DNA from 4 places in the Aeromonas veronii genome. Region 1 is predicted to be linked to each of the others. Evidence: predicted binding sites of a transcription regulator. Region 1 holds the regulator's gene; each other region holds the start of a gene.
What was found. The regulator sigma-54, encoded in region 1, starts transcription at its own class of promoters, with help from an activator protein. The targets are predictions, from matches to a motif close to TGGCACNGTTTTNGCTT.
Positions count from the first base shown of each region.

Region 2: glnA (glutamate--ammonia ligase) is a predicted target of sigma-54. The motif match lies at 2,821-2,837, and genes of this name have one in related genera.
Region 3: ABNP46_RS02570 (superinfection exclusion B family protein) is a predicted target of sigma-54. The motif match lies at 2,311-2,327, and genes of this name have one in related genera.
Region 4: flgA (flagellar basal body P-ring formation chaperone FlgA) is a predicted target of sigma-54. The motif match lies at 3,166-3,182, and genes of this name have one in related genera.

Region 1 covers NZ_CP157875.1:423,089-428,131, reverse strand. The annotation lists gene npr (PTS phosphocarrier protein NPr) at 1-169, opposite strand, end outside; gene rapZ (RNase adapter RapZ) at 190-1,056, opposite strand; gene ptsN (PTS IIA-like nitrogen regulatory protein PtsN) at 1,097-1,543, opposite strand; gene hpf (ribosome hibernation promoting factor) at 1,546-1,833, opposite strand; gene ABNP46_RS02055 (RNA polymerase factor sigma-54) at 1,854-3,293, opposite strand; gene lptB (LPS export ABC transporter ATP-binding protein) at 3,360-4,085, opposite strand; gene lptA (lipopolysaccharide transport periplasmic protein LptA) at 4,098-4,616, opposite strand; gene lptC (LPS export ABC transporter periplasmic protein LptC) at 4,603-5,043, opposite strand, start outside.
Region 2 covers NZ_CP157875.1:228,765-233,807, forward strand. The annotation lists gene glnL (nitrogen regulation protein NR(II)) at 1-503, opposite strand, end outside; gene ABNP46_RS01075 (DUF4124 domain-containing protein) at 590-1,159, opposite strand; gene glnA (glutamate--ammonia ligase) at 1,355-2,764, opposite strand; gene typA (translational GTPase TypA) at 3,116-4,927, shown strand.
Region 3 covers NZ_CP157875.1:528,950-533,992, reverse strand. The annotation lists gene ABNP46_RS02585 (bacterioferritin-associated ferredoxin) at 87-293, shown strand; gene bfr (bacterioferritin) at 436-915, shown strand; gene ABNP46_RS02575 (methylglyoxal synthase) at 1,163-1,621, shown strand; gene ABNP46_RS02570 (superinfection exclusion B family protein) at 1,682-2,269, opposite strand; gene ansB (L-asparaginase 2) at 2,389-3,447, opposite strand; gene ABNP46_RS02560 (heavy-metal-associated domain-containing protein) at 3,576-3,770, opposite strand; gene ABNP46_RS02555 (LacI family DNA-binding transcriptional regulator) at 3,834-4,796, opposite strand; gene ABNP46_RS02550 (carbohydrate porin) at 4,926-5,043, opposite strand, start outside.
Region 4 covers NZ_CP157875.1:2,983,186-2,988,228, reverse strand. The annotation lists gene ABNP46_RS13735 (peptide ABC transporter substrate-binding protein) at 1-978, shown strand, start outside; gene yfcE (phosphodiesterase) at 975-1,517, shown strand; gene ABNP46_RS13725 (flagella synthesis protein FlgN) at 1,542-1,958, opposite strand; gene flgM (flagellar biosynthesis anti-sigma factor FlgM) at 1,955-2,269, opposite strand; gene flgA (flagellar basal body P-ring formation chaperone FlgA) at 2,363-2,968, opposite strand; gene ABNP46_RS13710 (chemotaxis protein CheV) at 3,202-4,113, shown strand; gene ABNP46_RS13705 (CheR family methyltransferase) at 4,132-4,956, shown strand; gene flgB (flagellar basal body rod protein FlgB) at 5,019-5,043, shown strand, end outside.

The sequences.
Region 1 (5,043 bases):
AGTCCAGCATCAGCAGGCCGATCACGCTGTCCGCGTCGGCCTCGACCCCGTCCTCGTTGCGCAGCAGGACATGGGCATCGAAGCCCTGTACCAGTTCGAACAGCATCATGGCCGGTCTGGCATGAATACCCAGCTTGTTTTTGACTTCTACCGAGGCGGAAACGGTCATCTGTGCATCCTTCTGAGCTGTCAGACCTGCGCCGAGCGCTTGTCCAGGGTGCGGTGGCGGATCTGCACGTTCTTGCCGAGCAGGCGAAACGCGCTCGCCAACCGTTCGGCGATGAACACCGAGCGATGCTGGCCACCGGTGCAGCCGATACCCACGGTCACATAGCTGCGATTGTTGCGTTCCAGATGGGGCAACCAGGTGCCCAGCATGTTCTCGATCTGCTGGATGAACAGCATGACGTCCGTCTGGCTGGAGAGGTAGTTCGCCACAGGTTCATCCCGGCCGGTGAAAGGCTTGAGTTCGGGGATCCAGTGGGGATTTGGCAGGAAACGGGCATCGAACACGAAGTCTGCATCCTTGGGGATGCCGTACTTGAAGCCGAATGATTCAAACACCAGCACCAGCTCGTTCTCTTTCTTGCCGAGCACCCGGGTTTTGATGAGCTCGCTGAGATCGTGAATGCTGAGGTTGGTGGTGTCGATGCGCAGGTCGGCACTGGAAGAGAGGGGCGCCAGCAGGTGGGTCTCCTCCCGGATGGCCTCGTCCAGCGACAGCTTGTTGCGAGAGAGGGGGTGCAACCGGCGACTCTCGCCATAGCGTTTGAGCAGGGTAGTGTTGTCGGCGTCGAAGAAGAAGCTGGAGAATTCCACCCGCCCCTCGCTGCGTACCTGGGCCAGCAGATTCTCCAGCCGATCCTGCTCGGTGGGCAGGTTGCGCACGTCGATGCTGACCGCCAGCTTGTCATACTGGCTCTCCACCGAGACGATCAACTGGGGCAACAGATTGACCGGCAGATTGTCTACGCAGTAATACCCCAGATCTTCCAGCACCCGCAGGGCTACCGTCTTGCCGGAGCCCGAGCGACCGCTTACCACGATTAATTGCATCTTGTCCCCCCACGCCAACCTGGCTGTGCCTTGTCCGGCATCAGGCCGAGGTCATGATCTGATAGAGTTCTTCGTCACTGGTCGCCTGGCGCAACTGGCGGCAGACGGCCTTGTCACCCAACTTGGATGCCATCAGGGAAAGGGTCTTGAGATGCTGCTTGCACTCGCTTTCCGGCACCAGCAATGCAAAGAGCAGGTCAACCGGTTGATTGTCAATCGAGTCGAAAGGGATGGGTTCGGAGAAGGTCATCAGCACAGCCGTCGGCGCAAAGGCATCGTCAATGCGGCCATGCGGAATGGCAATACCGGCACCGATCCCGGTACTGCCCATTTTTTCCCGCGCCAGCAGGCTTTCAAACAACACCTGACGGGAGGTGCCGAGGCGCTCTGCGGCCAGTTCACTGATGATCTCGAGAGCGCGTTTCTTGCTGGTACAGGGGACCGCACTCTTGGTGCAGTCCCGACTCAGTATGTGTTCAAGTTGCATAGTTATTTTTGATTTAATTTATCTTTGTGCTTGATGATCTGTCTGTCCAGTTTATCAAGCAGGGTATCAATCGCAGCATACATGTCGGCATGCTCCGAGTTGGCGAACACCTCACCGCCGCTGACATGCAGCTTGGCTTCGGCAATCTGGTTCAGTTTTTCGACGCTCAACACCACATGGACGTTGTTGATATGGTCAAAGTGACGCTCGAGTTTGGCAAATTTGTTGTTCACATAATCACGCAGAGCTTCGGTAATCTCGACATGGTGTCCGGTCAGGTTAATTTGCATAACGTCTTCCTTTTGTTTGCCTAAACCAGGCGTTTGCGCTGATTGGATGGCGGGATCAACAAGGATTCACGGTACTTTGCGATCGTGCGTCTCGCCACCATAATACCCTGTTCGGCCAGCAAATCCGCGATCTTGCTATCACTAAGCGGCTTGGCGGGGTTTTCCGCCGTCACCAGCTTCTTGATCAAGGCGCGAATAGCGGTCGATGAGCACTCTCCTCCTCCTTCCGTATTCACGTGACTGGAGAAAAAAAACTTCAGTTCAAAGATGCCACGGGGCGTATGCATGTACTTCTGGGTCGTCACCCGCGAGATGGTCGATTCATGCATCTCCACCGCCTCGGCGATGTCATTGAGCACCATGGGTTTCATGGCTTCTTCCCCGTATTCGAAGAAGCCCTGCTGCTGCTCGACGATGCAGCTGGCCACCTTGAGCAGGGTGTCGTTACGACTCTCCAGACTCTTGATGAACCACTTCGCCTCCTGCAGGTGGGAGCGGATGAACTGGGTATCCGTGCTGCTGCGCGCGTTGCGGGCCATGGCCGCATAGGTCTCGTTGACGCGAATGCGCGGCGCCGAATCCGGGTTGAGCTCCACCACCCACTTGCTGCCTTTCTTGACCACGGACACATCCGGGATCACGTATTGGGATTCGCTCTGGATGACGCCGTTGCCGGGTCTGGGTTCCAGCTGCTGGATAAGGTCCAGCACCTCCTTGAGGTCGCTCTCCTTGAGCCGGGTCTTGCGCGCCAGGGTGCGATAGTCACGATTGCCAAGCAGATCCATGTGCTCGCTGATCACTTCCCGTGCCTCGTTGAGCCAGGGCAGATCGGAGGGATACTGGCCAAGCTGGATCAGCAGGCACTCCTGCACGGAGCGGGCGGCGATGCCGAGCGGATCGAAATGCTGCACCCGCTTGAGCACGGCCTCGACCTCATCCAGTTCCACTTCTACCTCGTCACTGCTGACTGCAGCCTGAATATCCTCGAGAGAAACCGTCAGATAACCGGATTCGTCGATGGCATCGATGATGGCGAGGGCGATGGCGGCATCCAGATCGCTGAACGGCGTCAGCCGCATCTGCCACAACAGATAGTCCTGCAGGTTCTCGGTGGTTTCCCCCTGATAGACGCTCTCCTCTCCATCGTGGATGGGGCCGGCGCTCTGGGCCGTCCCGGCGGAGTAGACCTCGTCCCAGGTGGTATCGACGGGCAGCTCGTCCGGCATCTTGTCCTGCGCCATGGCGTCACTGGAATCCAGCTGACTGGCATCGGCCACTTCGACCGGACTGGTTTCCTGCGCCTCGCTCTCCTCTTGCTCCAGCAAGGGGTTGTTGTCGAGCGCTTGCTGAATTTCCTGCTGGAGTTCCAGCGTGGAAAGCTGGAGCAGACGAATCGCTTGTTGTAATTGTGGCGTCATGGTCAGGGACTGACCGAGACGCAACTGTAATGTCGGCTTCATCTACGTCGGGATATCCTTATGTTCAGCGAGGCAGTCACCTAACAAAAATGAGGGAATGCCCCCTTACTATAGACTGAATTGATCGCCCAAATAGACGCGCTTGACCTGCTCATCGGCGAGGATATCCACCGGTGCGCCCTCGGCAATCATCTTGCCGTGGCTGACAATATAGGCCTTCTCACACACATCCAGGGTCTCGCGAACGTTGTGATCGGTGATCAGCACACCCAGCCCACGTTCCTTCAGATGCTGGATGATCTTTTTGATATCGATGACAGAAATGGGATCAACCCCTGCAAAAGGCTCATCCAGCAGAATAAATCTCGGCTCTGCCGCCAGCGCCCGGGCGATCTCGACCCGGCGGCGCTCCCCCCCTGACAGGCTCTGACCCAGGCTGTCACGGATGTGGGTGATGTTGAACTCTTCCAGCAGTTGCTCGACCTTGTCCTCCCGCTCCTCGCTGCTCAGTCCCTTGCGGGTCTGCATGACCCCCATCAGGTTGTCGAACACCGACAGACGGCGGAAGATGGAGGCTTCCTGAGGCAGGTAACCGATGCCGTTGCGCGCACGGATGTGCATGGGCTGCAGGCTGATATCCTGATCGTCGATGGTGATGAGCCCGGCATCCCGCTGCACCAGCCCCACTATCATGTAGAAGGAGGTGGTCTTGCCAGCTCCGTTCGGGCCAAGCAGCCCCACGATCTGGCCGGTGCCCACTTCCAGGCTGACGTCACTGACCACCATGCGACGCTTGTAGCTCTTCTGCAAGCCCACTGCTTTTAACACTGCCATGACTGTTGTTTCCTACTTCTTCTGTTCGGCGGGCTTGTCGAAATTCTCGACCTGATCCGGCAGGAACACCGTCTTGACGCGCTGGGTCGGCCCCTTGCTCTCGGCGATCATCTTCTGTTTGACGATGTCGTAGCGGATGAGGTCGCCATTGACCTGGCTGTCTTCCTGCTTGAGCTGGCCGTTGCCGGTGATGGTCACCAGACGGTTCTTCAGCTCGTAACGGATGCTGTTGCCATGGGCGTTGACCGGCTTGCCGTTGTCCAGGATCTGGAAGAAGGTGGCCGGGCTGCCATAGGCGGTCATCACCTCGGCACCCTTCTCGCCGGAGCGGATCACCACCACCTTGTCGGCCTTAATCTTGATGGTGCCCTGGGTGATGATGACGTCTTCGCTGAAGGTGACACGGTTGTCCTGCATCTCGGCCACCTGCTTGACCGCGTCCACATAGACCTTTTCGGTGAAGTCGGACTCTTTGGCGTTGGCCGCGCCGCACAGCAGCAGGGCCACGAGGACCAGATTAGCGTTTTTCATTGAAATAAATGGCATGGCCTTTATCCAGTAATTCGAAATATTTACGTTCCAGGTGACCCTTGAGGCCTACGCCCTCGGTCTGGAATTCCTGGCCCTGAATGCGGATGTGCTGGTTGCTTCTCACGTCCTGAGTCACCATGTCCATCTCCAGATACTGGGTATCCATGCTGGAGATGAAGGAGGTCGGCAACAGGCCATCCAGATGCACCTTGTCCCGCAGGATCACGTTGTCATCGGTATTGAGTACGCCGGTCTCCGCCGTCACCTTCCACTCGGCCTCACCCTTGTCGTCGTACAGGTAGATGACCGGCTTGTTGAAGGTCGCCTGCTCGAGGATCTGGAAATACTCGGCAAACTCCGACTCCAGCCGCTCGGTCCGCTTGCCCTGCTCGTCAAAGCGGGTGGTGACCAGATTCCTGGCGGTGAA
Region 2 (5,043 bases), 190 kb from region 1:
GGATCCGGCAGCTCCTTTTGCAGCAACTGGGCGGCGCCGCGCAAGCCACCGAGGGGATTCTTGATCTCGTGGGCCAGACCGCGCACCAGCTCCTTGGCCGCCTGCTGCTGGGCATGTTGCTGCAGCTCCTGGCTTATCTTCTTCTGCTGATCGATCTTGCGCAGCTCCACCACCATCAGCCGCTGTTCACCGCTGCCCTGGGTGTCGGCCATGGGGCTGACGCTGATCTCCACCAGCCTGGGTTCCCCTTCCACCACCAGGGTCACTTCGCTGTCGGTGAAGCCTTGCCCCGAAATGAGGCACTGTTTGAATCGCTGCAGATCGAGGGAGATGTGTTCGAGCAGATAGGGCAGCTCTATGCCGATCAGGCGCCGCTCGCTGAGGGAGAGCAGCTGCTCTGCCGCCGGGTTGACGAATTGAATGCAGAGCCGCTCGTCCATCAGGATGACGGCGGTCAGCAGGTTGTCCAAGAGTGTCTTGGCGTTGTCCGAGCGGGTTGGCACTGGTTTCTCCCTAAAACGGTGCTGCTCACCGATTATGCACCGATATGGTGCATTGAGTTTACCCGCATCGGTGCATCACATCACCCCTAATCCGCTTTGGGGGTGGCCTTGGGAGCCGGATCCACCGTGGTTCTGTGCAGGTAAAAGGTGGTTGGCTTGGATTTAGCAAGGATCGTACCGTCTTTGGCGAGCAGCTCGAGCTGCGCCTGATGGGCGCCGCGATCGAGGTTCTCCACCCGGATTGCCAGGCTGTTATGGACCAGGGGGACGGCCTTGCCGTTGAGCAGCAGGCGCAGATCGAACTGTACCGGTGCCTGGGGATTGACCTCGGCCTGGAAGACGATGTTGCCCGTGTTGTCACGCAGGGTACTGCCTGGCTCGGGGGAGAGCAGCTCGACAGACAGCGTGGCGGCCGCCTGTGCCTTCTTGTCATCAACCCCGGTCAGATGATTGAAGTTGTCTACCTGCACCGAGTGGGGGGCGGTGCCGATGAGGGGGGAGACCCGAAGATCCAGCTCCTTGGCACTCTTGCCGGGAGGGGGAGCATCGGTGTAGTGGGTCACGCCGTTGGCATCGACCCAGGAGTAGACCCTGGCAGCCTGGGCGGCGAAAGGCAGCATCAGCAAGAGGCTCAGCATCCATGGCACTGTGTTCATCCATCTCTCCTTGACGGGGTTCAGCTTAATCCTATCAGAGAAAAAACGGCCAGACCGATTGTCGGAAATATGGGGCGGATATCGATCGATGGGCTGGCGGTTTCTTCCGTGAATGGCGCGTGTGCGGGCTGCCGGCCCACCATAAAAAAACCCGCCAGCTGGCGGGTTTTCATGTTGATGACGCAAGGACACCGATTAGACGGAGTAGTACAGCTCAAACTCCAGCGGGTGCGGGGTCATGCGTACGCGATCCACGTCCTGCTGCTTCAGCTCCAGGTAGGAGTTGATGAAGTCATCGCTGAACACGCCACCACGGGTCAGGAACTCGCGGTCTGCGTCCAGGGCAGACAGGGCTTCGTCCAGAGAGCCGGCAACGGTCGGCACTTCGGCGGCTTCTTCCGGCGGCAGGTCATACAAGTTCTTGTCCATGGCATCGCCCGGATGGATCTTGTTGATGATACCGTCCAGGCCGGCCATCAGCTGGGCGGCGAAGGCCAGGTAGGGGTTGGCTGCCGGATCCGGGAAGCGAACCTCGATGCGACGGGCTTTCGGGCTCGGCACCACCGGAATACGGATGGAGGCAGAGCGGTTGCGGGCGGAGTAGGCCAGCATGACCGGGGCTTCGTAGCCTGGTACCAGACGCTTGTAGGAGTTGGTGGTCGGGTTGGCGAAGGCGTTGATGGCCTTGGCGTGCTTGATGATGCCGCCGATGTAGTGCAGCGCCATCTCGGACAGACCGCCGTACAGGTCGCCGGCGAACAGGTTGACGCCGTTCTTGGCCAGGGACTGGTGGCAGTGCATGCCGGAGCCGTTGTCACCGAACATGGGTTTGGGCATGAAGGTAACGGTCTTGTTGTAGGCGTGGGCCACGTTGTGGATCACGTACTTCAGCACCTGCACTTCGTCCGCTTTCAGAGTCAGAGTGTTGAAGCGGGTCGCGATCTCGTTCTGACCGGCGGTCGCCACTTCATGGTGGTGCGCTTCGACCACCTGGCCCATCTCTTCCAGCACCAGACACATGGCGGCACGGATATCCTGGGAGGAGTCAACCGGTGCAACCGGGAAGTAACCACCCTTGACGAAGGGACGGTGACCCTTGTTGCCGTGCTCGTAGTCGGTACCGGAGTTCCAGGCAGCTTCTTCGGATTCGATCTTCACGAAGCTGTGGCCCATGGTGTTGGAGAAGGTGATGTTGTCGAACATGAAGAATTCCGGCTCCGGCCCGAACAGCACGGTGTCAGCGATGCCGCTGGACTTCAGGAAATCTTCGGCGCGCTTGGCGATGGAGCGCGGATCGCGGTCGTAGCCTTGCATGGTGGCGGGCTCGAGCACGTCACAGACGATGTTCAGGGTGGTCTCTTCAGTGAAGGGATCCAGCTTGGCGGAGGCCGGGTCCGGCATCAGCACCATGTCAGACTCATTGATGCCCTTCCAGCCGCCGATGGAGGAACCATCGAACATCTTGCCATCTTCGAAGAAGTCTTCATCGACCTGATGGGAAGGAATGGATACGTGCTGTTCTTTACCCTTGGTGTCGGTAAAGCGCAGATCAACAAACTTGACTTCGTGTTCCTGGATCAGGGCCAAAACGTTCTGGGCTGACATGCTAAGTAACCTCCGGTGTTAAAACTCTTTGGGTGAATGCGTCGTCATATTCACATAAGCCAGTATCGTGCCAAGTTTGTGACAGCTTGATTTCAGGGCATTTGCACCGTTTCAGGCTGTCGGGTCACCCGCTCTCGTGCAGTGTTGCGCCTCATAGTGGTGCAACCTTGGATCCTTTTGGTGCACCAATATGGTGCGCCAGCGTTCCAACCCCCATCTAAGCAGGCTTTTCAAACGGGGTCTATGATCCTGATCCCCTGTCGTGCACGAATGGTCTGCAATTCTGCTAGGCAGATCACAAAGGCGAGAGTACAATTAGCGCCCAATTTTACCCGGTGATTTGAGGCGAGAATGTTAGAGAATTTACGCAATATTGCGATTATTGCGCACGTTGACCACGGCAAAACGACTCTGGTTGATAAGCTGCTGCAGCAATCCGGCACTCTGGATCGCACCAGCGAAGGTCAGGAACGGATCATGGACTCCAATGATCTGGAACGGGAACGTGGCATCACCATTCTCGCCAAGAACACTGCGATCCGCTGGAACGACTACCGCATCAACATCGTTGATACCCCGGGTCACGCCGACTTCGGTGGTGAAGTTGAGCGCGTACTGTCCATGGTTGACTCCGTGCTGCTGCTGGTCGACGCCGTCGACGGCCCGATGCCGCAAACCCGTTTCGTGACCCAGAAGGCGTTCGCCCAGGGCCTGAAGCCGATCGTGGTCATCAACAAGATCGACCGTCCGGGTGCTCGTCCTGACTGGGTAATGGATCAGGTATTCGACCTGTTTGACAACCTGGGTGCCACCGATGAGCAGCTGGACTTCAAGGTTGTTTACGCCTCTGCACTGAACGGCTGGGCCACCATGGATCAGGACGTGCCGTCCGAGAACATGGAACCCCTGTTCCAGGCCATCGTCGACAACGTGGAAGCCCCCAAGGCTGACGCAGACGGTGGTTTCCAGATGCAGATCTCCCAGCTGGACTACAACTCCTACGTCGGTGTCATCGGTATCGGCCGTATCACCCGTGGTCGCGTCAAGACCAACCAACAGGTCACCATCGTCGGTGCCAACGGCAAGAGCCGTACCGGCAAGGTCGGTCAGGTGCTGGGTTACCTGGGTCTGTCCCGTACCGAAGTGGCCGACGCGCAAGCGGGCGACATCATCGCCATCACCGGTCTGGGCGAGCTGAAGATCTCCGACACCGTCTGTGACAACAACGCCGTCGAAGCCCTGCCGCCGCTCTCCGTTGACGAGCCGACCGTGAACATGACCTTCCAGGTGAACACCTCCCCGTTCGCCGGTAAAGAAGGCAAGTTCGTGACTTCCCGCAACATCCTGGAGCGTCTGAACCAGGAGCTGGTCCACAACGTGGCCCTGCGCGTGGAAGAGACCGAAGATCCGGACAAGTTCCGCGTCTCCGGCCGTGGTGAACTGCACCTGTCCATCCTGATCGAAAACATGCGTCGCGAAGGTTACGAGCTGGCCGTATCCCGTCCGGAAGTTATCCTGCGCACCGTTGACGGCGTTCTGCAAGAGCCGTTCGAAACCGTGACTGTCGACGTGGAAGAGATCCACCAGGGTTCCGTGATGGAGCAACTCGGTCTGCGTAAGGGCGAGATGACCAACATGACCCCGGATGGCAAGGGCCGTGTCCGTCTGGACTTCATGATCCCGAGCCGTGGCCTGATCGGCTTCCAGACCGAGTTCCTGACCATGACCTCAGGTACCGGCCTGCTGTACCACACCTTCGACCACTACGGTCCGCACAAGGGTGGCAGCATCGGTGAGCGTCAGAACGGCGTGCTGATCTCCAACGCCACCGGCAAGGCTCTGACCTTCGCCCTGTTCGGCCTGCAAGATCGTGGTCGTCTGTTCATCGGTCACGCGACCGAGGTGTACGAAGGCCAGGTGATCGGGATCCACTCCCGCTCCAACGACCTGACCGTCAACTGCCTGAAGGGCAAACAGCTGACCAACATGCGTGCCTCCGGTACCGACGAAGCCCAGGTGCTGACTCCGCCGATCCGCATGACCCTGGAACAGGCCCTCGAGTTCATCGACAACGACGAGCTGGTCGAGATCACCCCCAAGGCGATCCGTATCCGCAAGAAGCTGCTGACCGAGATGGATCGCAAGCGCGCCGGTCGTGCTTGATAGCTGTTCATCGACAGACCAAAGAGAGGCCTTATGGCCTCTTTTTTTATGGGCGCTTGCCCGGGTGCGAGCCACGCTGACGGGTCTGGGCTGCACGCAGGTGGCCAAATGGCCAC
Region 3 (5,043 bases), 110 kb from region 1:
AGCGAGGGAGCTTATTACCAATCGGTATTTGCACTACGAACCATTCTCATTTAGATTTCCTCTCATTCCAGTATGAGGTCAGTAATATGTACGTGTGTTTGTGCCGCGGCATCACAGATACCCAGATCCGCAAGGCGGTGCAGACAGGCAAGACCGAATTCAGACAGCTGAAAGAGTCGCTGGAAGTGGGTGCCCAATGTGGCAAGTGTGTACGCATGGCCATGGAGATCATCGCCACCGAACGCAGCAAGATAGAATCGGATCAGGCTCCGCTCTACTACGAAGTGGCTTGATACCTGATTCCTCCCCTCTCTGATCCGTCAGCCGGATCCCTATACCCTCAGGCGAGTAAAATCGCCGGTTCTTCTATTGTCACTTTTCTGGACTAAGCTCTAGTGATCGCTGCCACTGGCACGAACATAAGGAGTAATGTCGATGAAAGGAGATCCCAAGATCATTGCCCACCTCAACAAGGTGCTGGCCAATGAGTTGGTGGCCATCAACCAGTATTTCCTCCATGCCCGCATCTATGATGACTGGGGCCTCAAGGGTCTTGGGCACAAGGAATACCACGAGTCCATCGATGAGATGAAGCATGCCGACGAACTGGTCAAGCGGGTACTGTTTCTGGAAGGACTGCCCAATTTGCAAGACCTGGGCAAGCTGCGCATCGGTGAGACGGTCGACGAGATGTTGCGTTGCGATCTCTCGCTGGAGATGGATGCCATCCCCGACCTGAAGGTGGCCATCACCTATGCCGAATCTGTCCATGACTACGTCAGCCGTGACCTGTTCCAGAAGATCCTGGAAGACGAGGAAGATCATGTGGACTGGCTGGAGACCCAGCTTGATCTCATCGATCGCATCGGTCTGGAAAACTACCAGCAATCCCAGCTGCACTCGGAGTCATCCTGAAGTGGAGATGGCATGACGCCGCGTCCCAACCCGCTTCGGCGGGTTTTTTCTCGCCTGTATCAGCACGGAATGCATGCCTCCGACGCAGCGGACAGGGCCATCATTGCGCGGCCCGCTGCTGGCAATACGTCGATATCCCAGGTCGCAAGCGTCGAGAAGATCACAGTTACGGTGCACGGCAAGACAGCGGGCGCCGCTTTCGATTAGGATACAGCCCTATTCCCATCACTTTGCTACGGATGACCCCATGGAACTGATCGCACGTGAGATGGCGCCCCACAAACGGGTAGCCCTGGTGGCTCACGACAACATGAAGGCCCCCTTGCTGAACTGGGTGCTGAGACGCAAGGAGGAGCTCAAGCTCCACCATCTCTATGCGACCGGCACCACCGGCACCCTGCTCGGCAAGCAGGCACAACTGCCCATCACCTGCCTCTTCTCCGGCCCCATGGGCGGCGATCAGCAGCTCGGCGCCCTGATCGCCGAAGGCAAGATCGACGTGATGATCTTCTTCTGGGATCCCCTCAACGCCGCGGCTCACGATCCGGATGTGAAGGCCCTGCTGCGCCTCGCGGCGGTGTGGAACATTCCGGTCGCCACCAACGAAGCGACCGCGGACTTCATCATGGACAGCCCGCACATGCAGCGCGCCTTCAGCGTGCAGGTGCCGGACTACGCTGGCTACCTCAAGGCAAGAACCGAGTAAGCGCCCCAGACAGCAAAAAGCCGGACAGTGTCCGGCTTTTTTATTCAAGATGCGTGAAACTCAGCGCTGGAAGCTCTTCTGGGCGAACTTGGGTCTGGCATTCATGATCTGCTCCACCTGCTCATCGCTCATCTTGCCGCGAGACAACCCCAGTACCTTGTAGGTGAGCAGCGGCCGTGCCGGCAGCGCGATCATCAGGGCGCGGATCTGGTTCTCGTCATCCTTCTCCCGCACCGGCTTGCCATAGGCATAGGTCAGCACCCCGGCATCCATCAGATTTTTGACGGCGGGCTCGGTGATCGGCAGGTTTATGACGCTCTTGCGCTGCAATACGAACTCGCGCAGTACCGCCTTCTCGTTGAAGTCGAGGAAGCCGATCATCTGGGCCAGTTGATCCTGCTGGCGGCGGGACTGCCACTCGTCACAGGCCCACTCCCAGAAGATCAGGAAACCCTGGCTGCAGAAATAGGAGATGGCGATCAGCATGCCGACTCCGAGCCAGGCCGCATGGGCCGTGGCCCACTGGCTGACGGCTCCTTTCATCAATCCCGCCGGGAACAGCAGGATGATGCTGCAGCAGAGCAGCAGCCAGACCATGAGCCAGTTGAGGCGGTTCAGCTGATAGAAATGTTGGATCCACCGTTTCATCGTTCATCCTTCCCAGAGCATTGTGGACAGTGGTCTACCCATAGCAATGACTGTGCCAAGGCTTGGAAATGAAAACGGGAGGCCTGAGCCTCCCGTTGAATCCATCTGAAAAAATGCGCTTAGAACTCCTGGAACCAGCGCTGGATCTGCTTGGGATCCTTGCTCTGGGTCAGGGAGAGCATCAGCAGGATGCGCGCCTTCTGCGGATTCAGGGTGCCGGCGGCCACGAAGCCGTACTTGGCATCGTCGATCTCCGCATCCAGAGTGGTGGCGCCGGTCGGCACGCGGGCGGAGCGCACCACCCGGATGCCGTCCTCGCTCGCCTTGGCCAGGGTATCGAACAGGGTGTGATAGAGGTTGCCGTTGCCCACCCCGGCGCTGACGATGCCGTCAAACTTGGCGTCCACCATGGCTTTAGCGGGCAGGTCGGTGGCATTGGCATAGTTGTAGACGATGCCGACCTGGGGCAGCTTGTCCAGCTTGCTCACGTCGAACGGGGTCTTGCTGGTGTGCAGGCGGGCCGGGCTGCGTTGATAGTCGATCTTGCCGTTGTGGATGTAGCCGAGCGGGCCGAAGTTCGGGGCGGCAAAGGTCTGCACCCCAGTGGTATTGGTCTTGGTGACGTCACGGGCATCCAGCACGGTATCGTTCATGGCGACCATGACGCCACGCCCCCTGGAGCTTGGGTCCGAGGCGGTGACCACGGCGTTGTAGAGGTTCAGCGGACCGTCGGCACTCATGGCGGTGGAGGGACGCATGGCGCCGACCAGCACCACCGGCTTGTCGCTCTTGACGGTGAGATTCAGGAAGTAGGCGGTCTCTTCCATGGTATCGGTGCCGTGGGTGATGACGATGCCATCCACATCATCCTTGGCCAGCAGCTCGTTCACCCGCTTGGCCAGCTTGAGCCACACCTCGTCGTTCATGTCCTGGGAACCGATCTTCACCACCTGCTCCCCCTGCACCTCGGCCACGTTCTTCATCTCGGGCACGGCGGCGATCAGGGTCTCGATGGCCACCTTGCCGGCCTCGTAGTTGGACTGGGTGGCAGACTGGCCCGCCCCGGCGATGGTGCCACCGGTCGCCAGTATGTGCACGCTGGGCAGGGCCATGGCCAGGGGGGAAAGGGTCAGGCCGAGTACGGCGGCGAGCAGGGTCTTGCGGATAGGGAGGGTCATGCTGCAATCCTTCTGATGGGTTGATTGCAGCATTTTTATGCTTTTTAAAACGGATTTAAGTGATCATTCTCACCAATAAAAACAAGTAAACAGAATATTGGTCTGTTTTATACCTATATAGCGTTAGTTCACTCTACCGAGAAACCCTTGGCCTCGATCAGCGCGATGATCTCGGCCTTGCTGAGGGTGCTCTCCACCACGGCCTTGCTGCTGTCGAAGTCGACCTTGGCCTGCGTTACCGCGCTCTGGGCCAGCAGGGCTTTTTGCAGGCTGGCGGCGCAACCGCCACAGGACATGCCGGATACGGTGAGTTCAATAGCCATATTCTCTCTCCTCTCGTGAATGTGATCCCAGCCTAAAGCTGCCGCCAGCGGCAAGGTCAAGCGTCAGCGCGCGACTACGGATTCACGCACCAGCAGGCGGCCGTGGAACTTCAACTGCTCGTCTGCGGGGAGCAGGCGCTGGGCCAGCTGGGCCTGCAGCAGACGTACGCACTCCTGCGCCAGACGTTCGCTCGGGTACTCGATACAGGTGAGCGGCGGGGTCAGCTGATCCGCCAATGGGGATCCCTCCAGGCTCATCACGGAAACGTCCTGCGGAATGCTGAGGTTGAACTCTCGCAGCAGGCGCATGGCATCGGCGGCCAGGGTATCGCGCTGCACGATGAGTGCGGTGAAGGGCAGATAGCGGTTGAGCAGACCGAGCAGGGCTTGCTGGTTGCCGGTGCCGTCGATCACCAACTGGCTGTTGTAGGGCAGAGACTGCTGTTGCAGCGCCTGCTGATAGCCCTGGATGGCATGCTTTCCGGCGGGTGAGTGTTTGTCATCGAGCATCAGCACCAGCTGACGATGCCCCTTGCCGAGCAGGAAACGGCAGGCGCTCTCGGTGGCGAAAGTCAGGTCATAGCAGAGATTGAGGTTGTCCGAATCGGTGACACCATCGAGCTGGATCAGTCGCTCATCCGCTTGCAGCGCCTCTTTGGCACCGATCACCAGCACGCCGTCACAGCGGCCTCCCAGCAGCTCGTCGACCGCTTGCTGCTGTTGGGACAGCCCTTCGGCGAAACGCACCAGCATGCTCTTGCCGGCCTCAGTGAGAAATCCGTCGATCAGGGGCAACATGCTGGCCAGATGGCCGCCCAACTGGGGCGAGAGGATGACGCCGATGCAGTCGGTCGCCTGGGTGGCGAGGGAGCGAGCGGTCGCATTGGGGCGAAAGTTCAGTTGCTCCGCCGCCTGCAACACGGCCAGCCGGCTCTCTTCACGCACCCCGCGCGAACCGCTCAGGACACGGGAAACGGTGGCTTTTGATACATTCGCGAGGCGCGAGACATCGGTAATATTGGCCATGGCTTCATCAACGGTAACCGGTTAACAGGTTTCCATCCTAGCACAAACCGACGCCAGCCGGTAAGGGTTGCCTCGTTGCACCAACGGAAAAGGGGAGCCAGGGCTCCCCTCTGTCACGCAGGCTTGTTATCAGAAGTAGTATTTGAAACGCACCCGGCCACCGTAGCGATCCATGTTGTCCACCTCGCCGCTGTCGACGTTCAGCTGCGACCAGTAGGCCCCCAGATAGATGTCGAAGTTGCTGAGA
Region 4 (5,043 bases), 2.0 Mb from region 1:
AACGAGCGGATAGAGGCCGAGCGCAACGCCCAGTATTGGGACGACGCCCATACCCGCATCCAGCGGGTCACCTACCTGCCGCTCGCCTCCCAGCATGCGGAGCGGCTGCGCTACGAAGCGGGCGAGATCCAGCTCACCAACAAGGTGGCGCTGGAGTACTACCAGAAGACCAAGGAGACGACCCCCGAGCGAATTTGGGGCCTGCCCCTGCTCGGCACCTATCTCTATACCTTCAACCTGCGCCGCCCGGAGCTGCAGGATGTACGGGTGCGCCAGGCCCTCGCCATGGCCATCGATCGCCGCTTGCTGACCGACAAGGTGAGCGGCCAGGGTGAGCCGCCGGCCTGGTCCCTGCTGCCCGCCATGCCGGGTTATGAGGCGCTCGGCTCCGAGCTCGCCACCCTGGATCAGCCGACGCGGCTGGCCAAGGCCGCGGCCTTGCTGAACGAGGCGGGTTACAACCGCGATCATCCCCTCACGCTGACCCTGACCTACAACACCTCGGAAAATCACAAGCGGCTGGCGCTGGCGGTGGCCGCCATGTGGAAGCCGCTGGGGGTGGAGGTGGTGCTCAACAACATGGAGTGGAATGCCTACCAGGTGGCGAAGGACAGCGGTGATTTCATGCTGGCCCGTTCATTTTTGTTTGGTGATTATGTTGAACCATCATCCATGCTCAGCAGTTTCCGCTGCCAGGATCCCCAGAACGAGAGCGGCTACTGCAATCCCGCCTTCGATGCCCTGTTGCAACAGGCGGCGGACAGCCTGGATGGCAAGGCCCGCAACGGCTACTACCATCAGGCCGAGCGAATGCTGATGGACGAGATGCCCGTCATCCCCGTCTATCACTACAACCAGATGCGGCTGGTGGACCCCTCCCTGCGCGGCCTGCCGAGCAGCAATCTCAAGGGTTCCATCGCCACCAAGGATCTCTACTTCAGCCAGCCGCCGGTCGCAAAGGAAGGGAGCGCACCATGAAGATCGCCATCATCTCCGACATTCACGGCAGCCTGCTTGCGCTGGAGACAACGCTGGCGCGGCTCGCCCCCTGGCAGCCGGATCACTATCTGCTGCTCGGGGACTTGCTCAATCACGGCCCGCGCAATCCGGTCCCCGAGGGCTATGCCCCGGCGGCGGTGGCCGAGCGGCTCAATCAACTGGCGCCGCAGATCATGGCGGTACGGGGCAATTGCGACTCGGAAGTGGATCAGACGCTGCTCGATTTCCCCATCACGGCCCCCTACAACCAGCTGCTGGTGGACGGGCGACGCTGGTTCGCGAGCCACGGCCACCTCTATCAGCCGCAGGCGGTGCCCCTGCCTGCGGGCAGCCTGTTCATCAGCGGCCACACCCATCTGCCCGTGCTGAAGCGGGAAGGGGATCGGGTGCTGGTGAATCCGGGGTCTATCTGTTTTCCGCGAGGGGAGTGGCCGGCAAGTTATGGCCGCTATCAGGATGGCATCCTGAGCATTCACGGCTGCGCCGATGGGGCCGAGCTGATGCGACTGGTGTTGTAACGAAAAGCGAGAAGAGAGCGGCGATCAGGCCTTGATGCCGAGGGAGCGGGTCCCCGAACGTGTGTTGCCCTTGGCGTCATAGGTCAGGGAGTTGCTGTCTCTGAGCTTGCTGAGGAAGCTGGCCAGACGGCGATTGGAGATGATGCTGAGTTCGAGCAGGCGACCGTTGAGATCGTTCTGTTCCTGACAGGCATCCAGTTTGCTTTGCAAGGCCTGCAACTGCGCGGGGAAGGCGCTCAGTTGCTGACGCAGATCCGGCTGCTTGGCCAGGGTCTGATCCAGGGTTTCGATGGCAGCCAGCAGTTGCTGCTTGCGCTCGGCCAAGGCTGGCAGGGCCAGCGCCCTGTGCTGCTTGAGCAGATCAAATTCCTCCGCCAGCACGCCTTGCATCTGGGAGAGATGGTCGTCCTGGGCGCGCAACAGCTCGGCTAAGTCCATCATCCGAGGCGTTTATCCAGATCCGCTTCGAAGCTGAACATCTTCTTGGCGACGGCTTCGCTGTCGACCTTGTATTCACCGCTGGCGATGGCCTTCTTGAGGCTCTCGACGCGGCTCTCGTTACCGGTCGAGACGGTGTTGAGGGTTTTGCTCATCTGTTGCAATTGCTGTGCCTCGCTGGTCAAGGAGACAGAGTCAGCCTTGACGGGGGTCGCGCGGCTGCCTTCGGCCGAAGTCGTAGACTTGCTGGCGACGCTGGTTGCATTGTTTTGCAGCCGGCTGTTTGCCAAGTTGTTGATATTGTTGATAGCCATAGGGTTACCTTCGTCTGCTTTGCTGTTCGCTTATCTGGTTATCGGTGACGGCGGTCAGAACTTTAGAAAAAAAATCGGGCATTAACAAAATAATCAGAATGTGACCACCACGGAGCCGACGGCATCGACCTTGCCTTGCACCTGCCTGCCCGAGCGGATGTTGACGAGCCTGATCATGTCTCCGAAGCTGCCATCTTGCAAGGCTCGGGCCATGGTTTTGATCTGCATGCTGCTGTTTTCGGCGCTGAGGGTGACCTGGTCCCCCTTACATACCACGCACACCTGGGTGAGGCGGATGGGCTGGCCGGGTTTGAGCTCCCGCTTGCTGCGCACCCCGATGAGGGGAGCGGTGTCGCTCAAGTAGTCTCCACGGATCAGGGTTTGATCCTGGTAGGCCAGGGTCAGCATGCCCTCGCTCAGGATGTCGCCCTTGGCCACGGGGGCCGCCACGGTGACATAGGGTTTCTGGATGCTGACCCGCACCGGCAGATAGAGATCCCAGGGCTTGTCCCCCTCGCACTTGAGATAGACAGTGGTGTTGCGGCGGATCTCTATCTTGCTGGGGAAGGAGAGGGTCAGGGCCTCTTCACAGCGGCTCAAGGGGAGGCGCTCGTCGATGGAGGCGGCAGTCACCTCGGCCTGGGCATCCAGGGGGATATCCAGCTGGCCGAGCACGAACTCCTGTGCCTGCTCCTGCAGGTATTGGGTGACCTCGGATGCCCGGGCCTGAGAGAGGCCGACAAAGGGCAGTAAGATGAGGAAAAGTCTACTAATCATTTTTGCTTGCCGGTCGATAAGCTGTTCACGTATATCACCGTAGTTAACTATGCTTGCTGCAGAATTTGGCCGCCCAGACAACAAGAGTCTGACGCACGCCAGCCTGTATGCGAAGACATATGCATGATTAATGCCAGCGTTTTTAGGGAGTGTTTATGGCGGGTATTCTCGATTCGGTCAATCAACGTACCCAGCTAGTGGGACAAAACCGGTTGGAACTGTTGTTGTTTCGTCTCAACGGACGTCAAAGATTTGGCATCAACGTCTTCAAGGTGCGTGAGGTGCTGCAGTGTCCGCCTCTGACCGTCATGCCCAAGCTGAACTCCTGCATCCGCGGGGTGGCGCACATTCGTGGCCAGACCATCTCGGTCATCGATCTCAGCATGGCGATGGGTAAACGTCCGATCCAGGATCTCTCCAAGTGCTTCATCATCATCTCCGAGTACAACCGATCCATTCAGGGGTTCCTGGTGCACTCGGTGGAGCGCATCATCAACATGAACTGGGAATCCATCCTGCCGCCCCCCAAAGGCGCCGGGCGCATCAACTACATGACGGCGGTCACCGAGGTGGACGGCGAGCTGGTGGAGATCCTGGACGTGGAGCGGATTTTGAACGAGATCTCGCCGGTCTCCACCGAGGTGAGTGCCGAGCTGGTGGACGCCAGCGTGGAGCGCAATCCCCATGGTCGCCCGGTGCTGGTGGCGGATGACTCCTCGGTGGCGCGCAAGCAGGTGCAGCGGGCGCTGGAAGCCATCGGCGTGCAGTGTGTGCTGGCCAAGGATGGGCGCGAAGCCCTCAACATGCTGCTGGAGATGGCCAAGCAGGGGCCCATCCTGGATCAGATTGCCCTGGTCATCTCGGACATCGAGATGCCGGAGATGGACGGTTACACCTTCACCGCCGAGATCCGCAACAATCCCGCACTCAAGGATTTGCATGTTATTCTGCACACTTCCCTCAGTGGGGTGTTTAATCAGGCCATGGTCCAGAAGGTTGGTGCAAACAACTTCATCGCCAAGTTCCAGCCGGATGAATTGGCCAAGGCCGTACAAGGCGCACTCTAATAAAGAAGAAAAAACTGCATGAAGACACTTTCGGACGACTTATACAAACAATTCAGCAATTTTCTGGCGCAACAGAGCGGGATCGTGCTGGGTGACAACAAACAGTATCTGGTCAAGAGTCGTCTGTCGCCCTTGATGACTCAGTTTGGTATCGAGAGTCTGTCTGAACTGGTGACCCGCTCCATGGGGATCCGGGAGCGGGAGCTGAAGATGGCCGTGGTGGACGCCATGACCACCAACGAGACCCTGTGGTTTCGCGATACCTATCCGTTTCAGCTGCTCAGCGACAAGATCTTCCCGGAGCTGGGCAAGAGTGGCCGCCCCATCAAGATCTGGTCTGCCGCCTCCTCCTCCGGGCAGGAGCCCTATTCCATCGCCATGACGGCGCTGGAGCAGCAGGTGAAACGGCCGGGTACCCTGCCGGGCGGGGTGCAGATCGTCGGCACAGACATCTCCAGCACCATGCTCAACCAGTGCAAGGAGGGGGTCTATGACAGCCTGGCGCTGGCGCGCGGCCTCTCCCCCGAGCGCAAGCGGCTGTTCTTCGAGCCCTGCGGTGACAACAAGATGCGGGTGTCGGAGCGTGTCAGAAAATTGACCAGCTTCCGCCCCCTGAATCTGCTGGAGAGTTACAGCCTGCTCGGCAAGTTCGACATCATCTTCTGTCGCAACGTGCTCATCTACTTCGCCCCCGAGGTGAAGTCCAAGATCCTCAACCAGTTTGCCAGCAGCCTCAATCCCGGCGGCTATCTGATGCTGGGGGCCTCGGAGTCCCTGGCCGGTCTCACCGACAAGTTCGAGATGATCCGCTGCAACCCCGGCATCGTCTACAAAGTCAAATAACTCCCTTCTAACCCCTCTTTGGCACACCTCTTGCTAAACATTCGTGAAGCAGGAGGTGCGCTATGGCAATTTCATTCGACAAGGCAT